2 linked regions of the Fodinicurvata sp. EGI_FJ10296 genome follow. The protein of the gene in region 1 interacts with the protein of each later gene in a pairwise test. Links are inferred from orthologs where the notes say so. Each region holds a gene or a part of one and is shown on either strand. Other genes may lie near its edges.

Evidence for each region.
Region 2: the proteins of ABZ728_RS10655 (region 1) and dnaE interact in binary tests that used the Escherichia coli proteins (3 or more experiments, as listed by UniProt). The link is inferred for Fodinicurvata sp. EGI_FJ10296 from one-to-one orthologs.

Annotation. Positions count from the first base shown.
Region 1 is NZ_JBFCVL010000004.1:384,657-387,754, forward strand. Bases 176-2,957 are described here. They hold ABZ728_RS10655 (aminotransferase), read right to left. Parts: upstream 2,258-2,957; coding sequence 1,094-2,257; downstream 176-1,093. Other genes in these bases: ABZ728_RS10650 (SO_0444 family Cu/Zn efflux transporter), read left to right, coding at 176-1,087; ABZ728_RS10660 (hypothetical protein), read left to right, coding at 2,484-2,957. In the rest of the region: more of ABZ728_RS10650, read left to right, coding at 1-175; more of ABZ728_RS10660, read left to right, coding at 2,958-3,098. UniProt on the Escherichia coli protein: Shows aminotransferase activity with methionine and histidine as substrates, and to a lesser extent also with phenylalanine.
Region 2 is NZ_JBFCVL010000005.1:25,230-29,647, forward strand. Bases 213-4,314 are described here. They hold dnaE (DNA polymerase III subunit alpha), read left to right. Parts: upstream 213-574; coding sequence 575-4,114; downstream 4,115-4,314. Other genes in these bases: ABZ728_RS11495 (ABC transporter ATP-binding protein), read left to right, coding at 213-525. Outside these bases: more of ABZ728_RS11495, read left to right, coding at 1-212; rpsB (30S ribosomal protein S2), read left to right, coding at 4,349-4,418. UniProt on the Escherichia coli protein: DNA polymerase III is a complex, multichain enzyme responsible for most of the replicative synthesis in bacteria. This DNA polymerase also exhibits 3' to 5' exonuclease activity. The alpha chain is the DNA polymerase catalytic subunit.

The sequences.
Region 1 (3,098 bases):
CATGGTAACGACTTTCCTGCAAACATTCCTCGATCTGGCGCTGGCGACGGCGCCATGGCTGCTGCTGGGTCTGGTGCTGGCTGGCCTGATCCGCGCGTGGCTTCCCCAGTCGACGGTGGCGCGCCATATCGGCACCAACAGCATGGGTTCAGTGCTGCGCGCGTCGGTTATCGGGTTGCCGCTTCCGCTGTGCTCGTGCGGCGCCATACCGGTTGCGCTGGAACTGCATCGGCGCGGGGCCGGACGCGGTCCTTCAGCGTCATTTCTGGTTGCCACGCCGGGCATCGGGCCCGACGCCTTTATCCTGACCTCGGTCCTTTTAGGGCCGGCAATGGCAATCGCCCGCCTCGTCGGCGCGTTCGTGACGGCTGTCGCCGTCGGCGCGGCACTGCTCGGAAACCGGGAGACGGCTGTGGCCAGCACCGGTCCCGCCGCCTGCGGGTCCTGCTGCGGAGCGCACGGCAGATCAGCGGCCGACACCGGTGAACACGGCCCGGACAACCGTCGCACGCCCGCCCTGTTCGCCGGTCTGCGCGACGCGGTAACCGATTTCATGGACGATGTAGGCCTGGCCGTGGTCCTGGGACTGGTGGTGGCGGCGGCCATCATGTCGCTGTTACCGCCGGAAAGTCTGGCCGCACTTGGCGGGGGCGTCGCTGCGATGCTGCTTATGGCGGTGATCGGCATCCCGATGTACATATGCGCAGCTGCGGCAACGCCGATCGCCGCCGCTTTGGTGGTGGGCGGCATGACGCCGGGCACGGCACTCGTCTTCCTGATCGCCGGACCTGTGACGAGCCTCGCCACACTCGCAGCCCTGCGAGCAGCGTTCGGGACGGCCGACGTCATTCGCTATGTCGCCGCTATTGCCGTGACCTCGATTGCGGTCGGGCTGGTGGTCGATCTGCTGATCGGCATGACCGGCTTTCAGGTCACGGCACTGACCGGCGCGGCGGCCGAGATCATCCCCGCCCCCGTCGCCTGGCTATCGCTGGCCATTATTGCGGGCCTGCTCCTGCGCCCGGCCGCCGACCGGCTGAAAACATTGGTGGCCTATACGGGGCGCCTGACCGGCGATGCCGGCTGACGGAGATCAGCCCATGCTGTCGCGCCATCGGGCCAGCCGGTCGACCGCCTCGTCCAGAACCCGATCCTGCTTGGCAAAGCAGAAGCGTGCGACCGTCGTCACCGGGTTTTCCGGGCAGAAGGCACTGACGGGGATGGAGGTGACGCCGGCTTCTTCGGTCATTCGGCGGCAATAGGTTACATCGTCGACGCTGGCGGCATCCGACAGATCGATGTTGACGAAATAGGTACCCTCGCACGGAAGAACCGTGAAACCGGTCCGGCGCAATCCCTCGGTCAGCCGGTCCCGGCGACGCTGCATCTCTTGGGCAAGGCCATCGAAATAGCCATCGTCCTTTTCGAGCCCGTGCGCCACGGCTGTCTGCAAACCGGGCGGCGTCGTAAATGTCAGGTACTGGTGCGCCTTGGCGAGAATCGAAAGCAGCTCCGGGGCCGCCGTAATATAGCCGACCTTCCAGCCGGTCAGCGAGAATGTCTTGCCGGCCGAGCCGATCTTGATGGTTCGCTCGCGCATGCCCGGTAGCGTAATCAACGGTATATGGCGGCGGCCGTCGAAGACGATATGCTCGTAGACCTCATCGCAGATGGCGAAAAGATCGTTCACGACCACGAGGTCTGCCAGATCGCGCAGTTCCGGCTCGCCGAACACCCGTGCCGCCGGATTGAGCGGGTTGTTGAACAGAATTGCCTTGGTCGCCGGCCCGACCGCTGCCTTCACCGCCGCAATATCCAGGCGCCAGTCCGGCGGGGTCAGCGTCACGTAGCGGGGTACGCCGCCCGCCCGGCGAACCAGCGGGGCATAGGCGTCATACATGGGCTGAAACAGGATGACCTCGTCGCCGGGCTCGATCAGCGCGAGAAGCGCGCCGGCCAGTGCCTCGGTCGCGCCGGATGTGACCATGACCTCGCGCTGCCAATCGACATCGAGACCGTAGAAGCGATTCTCGTGCCGGGCGACGGCCTGGCGCAATTCGGGCACGCCCATCATGGATGGATACTGGTTCCAGCCGTCAACGACCGCATCGGCGGCGATGCGGAGCATGTCCTCGGGACCCTTGTCGTCGGGGAAACCCTGGCCGAGATTGACGGCACGATGCTCGGCTGCCAGCCGAGACATCGATTCGAATACCGTCGTGCCCAGCCCCGACAGCACGGCGTTACCCTGCTTCACGTCATTTCCTCCGTCACGGCCGCTATCATCCGACGAACGGCGGCATCAGGCTTCCGTCCGTCGGGAACATCCGTCAATATAGCGTCTCAACAGTCAGGTAAAGGCCACCGTCAGGCGGGTCTTGACGCCGGCCTGATCAACGCGCAATGACCTTGGCCAGCACTGTCGATTCGCGGGCCATGCGGCTTTTGCGGAAAACAGCATACCAGGAAGAGAGTACGGATCTGTGACCGGACACACGACACGCTTCCCATTCCGCACGCTTTCGACGATCCGAACGGCCGCGATGGCGGCGGTTGTGATGATGTTGCCCGGCTGTGCGGCGCTATGGCCCGGCCAGGACGAACCGGCGGAAGAACAGCGCAGCTATGAGTCCTATTTCGAGGCCGAGCGGCGGGGCGAAGCCCTGCCCGACGATATGTTTCGCCTGGAAGAAGCAATACGTTTGTATGAACAGGGTCTCGAACTGGACGCAGAAGGCGACACGGCTGCGGCAGCGGACGCGTTCGAACAGGCTGGCCGGCTGTGGCCCGACGGGTTGGGCGCCTGGGTCGCTCTGGCGGAATCCGCCGATCGCCTTGGCGACGACGACCGCTTTGCGACGGCGTCGTTCATGGTGCAGCGAACCTGGCTCCACAGCGGCAACGAGCCCTATGTCCAGCGGGAGGTCAACCGGTCACTGCGCGATTATCTGCTGCGCCAGCGGCGCGGCGAGGTCGAAGACGACGAACGGCGTTCGGAACAGACCCTGGAACTGGCGGAGCGTCTGGCGGATTATTACGACTGGCGGGCAGCCCGATCAGGGCGCTACGAACCCCAGCGCCTGGCCTATTTCGACATA
Region 2 (4,418 bases), on another replicon or contig:
CGGCCAACCACCGGAACCGTCGACATCGATGGCCAGCCCTGCAACGATCTGTCCGACAAGAAACGTACGACGTTGCGCCGTCGCTTCGTCGGTTTTGTCTACCAGTTCCACCACCTGTTGCCCGAGTTCACTGCGGCAGAGAACATCGTTCTGCCGCAGATGATTGCTGGTGTCCGCCGCCCGGCAGCGAAGAAAAAGGCGCTGGAACTGCTGGACTCCGTTGGTCTTCGCGACCGTAGCGATCATCGGCCCGGGCAGCTTTCCGGCGGCGAACAGCAACGTGTGGCGATCGCGCGGGCATTGGCCAATGATCCGGGTGTGGTGCTGGCCGACGAGCCGACCGGCAACCTGGATGAAGGCACCGGCGACAGGGTATTCGACATGCTGGCCCAATTGGTGCACGAAACAGGTGTCGCTGCCATCGTAGCGACCCACAATATGGCTTTGGCCGACCGAATGGACCGCGTGGTCGAGATCCGGTCCGGACATCTGAGCGAGCGCGGGAAGCACGATATCCCGGCTTGAACGGGCAGGAGTGCCGCGGCACGATCCGGGCGGATGGGGAGACAATACGATGGCCGATTCGCCTTTCATTCATCTGCGCGTCCATTCAGCCTACTCGCTTGCCGAGGGTGCGATCCACGTCAAGGAAGTGATCGAGCTCTGCCGACGTAACAAGATGCCCGCAGTGGCCGTTACCGACACCGGAAATCTTTTCGGCGCCCTGGAGTTCGCGCTTGCCGCCCGTGACGCCGGCATCCAGCCGATAATCGGGTCCATACTGCACGTCGCTCCTGATGTCGACCAGAACGACATAGGGGCGCGGATGTCTCAGAAGGCAGCCGGGCCGATCACGGATCAGATCGTGTTGCTGTGTCAGACGCGTCAGGGCTACGAGAACCTGATGGCCCTGCTGTCAAAAGCCTTCATGGAAACGCCGGCCGGTGAAACGCCGCATATCGCCTGGGATGACCTCAGGGGTCGAACCGATGGATTGATTGCCCTGACCGGCGGTCCGGACGGCCCGATCGCCCGGCTCCTGGCAGCGAATGATCCCGACGGTGCGACGGCGATCGGCCGCCGAATGGCCGAATTCTTTCCCGGGCGAACCTACGTCGAACTCCAGCGCCACGAAACCGAGCGGGAAGCGACGACGGAAGCCGGCCTGGTCGACCTGGCTTATGACCTCGACCTGCCGCTGGTCGCCACCAACGATTGCCTGTTCGCGACAGAAGACATGCACGAAGCCCATGACGCGCTGCTCTGCATCGCCGAGGGTACATATGTGAACGTCGACGATCGCCGTCGCGTGACAGCGCATCATCGCTTCAAGTCATCGGCGGAAATGGCCGAGACCTTCAGCGATCTGCCCGAAGCGATCCAGAACACAACCGTGATCGCCCGGCGCTGTGCCTATATGCCGGATCGACACGATCCGATCCTGCCTGCATTTCCCACCGACGAGGGTCGGACGGAGGTCGAGGAACTCTGTGCCCAGGCGCGCCTCGGACTCGAGCACCGCCTCGGTGTTCATGTTTTCGCCGACTCGATGGACGACGCGGCGCGCGACGACGCGGCCAAACCCTATCGCGAGCGTCTCGAATACGAGCTGGGTGTCATCGAGAATATGGGCTTTCCCGGCTATTTTCTCATCGTGTCCGATTTCATCAAATGGGCCAAGAATCAGGATATTCCCGTCGGACCGGGCCGTGGGTCGGGCGCTGGTTCGGTGGTCGCGTGGGCGTTGACCATCACCGACCTCGACCCGCTGCGGTTCGGACTGCTGTTCGAGCGGTTCCTCAACCCCGAACGTGTGTCCATGCCCGACTTCGATATCGATTTCTGTCAGGATCGGCGGGACGAGGTCATCGGCTACGTTCAGGACAAATACGGCACGGACAAGGTCGCGCAGATCATTACGTTCGGGAAACTGCAGGCGAGAGCCGTGCTGCGGGATGTCGGGCGGGTTCTTCAGATGCCGTACGGCAAGGTCGACCGTATCTGCAAAATGGTACCCAACAACCCTGCCAAACCGGTAACGCTGGCGCAGGCCATCGAGATGGAGCCGGAACTGCGGGAGGTGCGCCGGGAACCGGACGTTTCCCGGATGGTCGATATGGCCCTGAAACTTGAGGGGCTGTACCGCCACGCCTCGACACATGCGGCCGGCGTCGTTATCGGAGACAGACCGCTGGATCAATGGGTCGCGCTTTATCGCGATCCCCGGTCGCCGATGCCGGTGACGCAGTTCAACATGAAATATGTCGAACAGGCCGGACTGGTCAAATTCGACTTTCTTGGCCTGAAAACCCTGACGGTTCTCAAGCGGGCCGTGGAGCTGGTCGAGCAGACCGAGGGCGTACCGGTCGACCTGACCACAATACCTTTGGACGACGCCGAGACCTACGAGATGCTTGCCCGTGGCGAGACAGTCGGCGTCTTCCAGCTTGAAAGTTCCGGTATGCGGGACGTACTCAAGCAACTGAAGCCAAACCGGTTCGAAGACATCATCGCCCTGGTCGCGCTGTACCGGCCGGGACCAATGGACAACATCCCCACTTATATCGAAGTCAAGAACGGCACCAAGCAGGCGGACTATCTGCATCCCAGCCTGGAGCCAATCCTGAAAGAGACCTTCGGGATCATGATCTATCAGGAACAGGTCATGCAGGTCGCGCAGGTGCTCGCCGGATATTCGCTTGGCGCGGCCGACCTGTTGAGACGCGCCATGGGCAAGAAGGTCCAGGCCGAAATGGACGCGCAGAAAAAGGTGTTTACCGAAGGGGCCGTCGCGCGCGGCGTGCCCAAGGCGCAGGCGGTCGGCATTTTCGATCAGGTCAACAAGTTCGCCGGCTATGGCTTCAATAAATCTCACGCAGCGGCGTACGCGCTCGTCGCCTATCAGACGGCGTATCTGAAGGCCAACTATCCTGTCGAGTTTCTGGCCGCCTCGATGACACTGGATCTGGGGAACACCGACAAGCTGAATACCTTCCGGCAAGAGCTCGATCGTATTGGCATTGCGCTACTGACGCCGGACGTGAATCGTTCAGACAGCATATTCGGTGTCGAACGCAACACCTCGGGCACCGGTGACAAGAAAAAGAAGCAGCGGGCGCCCGAGACGCCGATTGCCGCAAAAGCGGCCGGCAAAGCCATCCGATATGCGCTCGGCGCGATCAAGGGGGTCGGGCTCGATGCCATGGCCGCCGTGATCGATGAACGCGGGCGCGAAGGGGGGTTCCAGGATATCTTCGATTTTGCCCGGCGACAGGACAGCCGCGTTCTGAATCGGCGGCAAATGGAAAATCTGATCCGGGCCGGCGCCTTCGACGGGTTGGACGGCAATCGCCGACGTTTGCTGGAAGGCCTGGATGTCGTGCTGAAATATGCGTCAACGACGGCGGCCGAACGGGCCTCCGGCCAGACCAGCCTGTTCGGCGGCGATCCGATAATGGACAGACCGCCGCTGCCGGATCTGTCCGACTGGGATGATATCGATCGATTGAACGCCGAGTTCTCGGCGATCGGGTTCTATCTTTCTGCCCATCCTCTCGACAGCTTCAATACCGCGCGGATCGGTGTGATCGGGTCAGCCGATGCTCGGCGCTATCTCAGTGGAGGCGGATCGACGACCTTCAACATGGCGGGCATCGTCGTCGCCAAACGCGAGATGACCACCAAGACGAAGGCGCGCATGGCGTTTGTTACCTTGTCGGACAATCAGGGTGTATTCGAGGTGACGTTTTTCTCGGAAACGCTCGGGCGCCTCCGTGAGCTGATGGAAGACAACACGCCGCTGTTGTTGGCGGTGGAAGCGCAGCGTCACAACGACGATTTCCGATTCACCGCCCTGAAGATCGATCCGCTCGACCAGGCAGTCGCTCAAGCGCGGGCACGCATCAACATCCATGTGGCGGATGACCGAACCGTGGCACCCCTGTCGGAGATTCTCCAAAGAGAGGGCCGCGGTGGCAGCGAGATCCATGTGTTTGTTCCGGTCGACGAGATTCATGACCTCGAAATGAAACTCCCCGGCGGTTATGCGCTGTCGGCACGGGGGCGTTCTGCGATCAAGGGACTTCCAGGTGTTACCGATATCCGGGAAGTCTGAGGGACGGCCGAACGTCCGGAAGTGGTTTCATCCCCTCTTGCAAAAGCGGGCGCGTCAGGGCATAACGCCCGCGTTGAAACGACTTCACACGTAAGCATTGCGGGAAGTTCGGTTGGCGTTCCATCGCCATCCAGACCCCGCTCCGGTGCCAGGTTCGGACGGTTGCGATCGAAAGCCGTTCAGTATGGCCGCGCTTGCGGAGGGACAACCGGAAAACTCAGGACACACATCAATATGGCAACCCCAACTTTCTCGATGCGCCAGCTTCTTGAAGCCGGCGTCCATTTCGGACACCATACCCGCC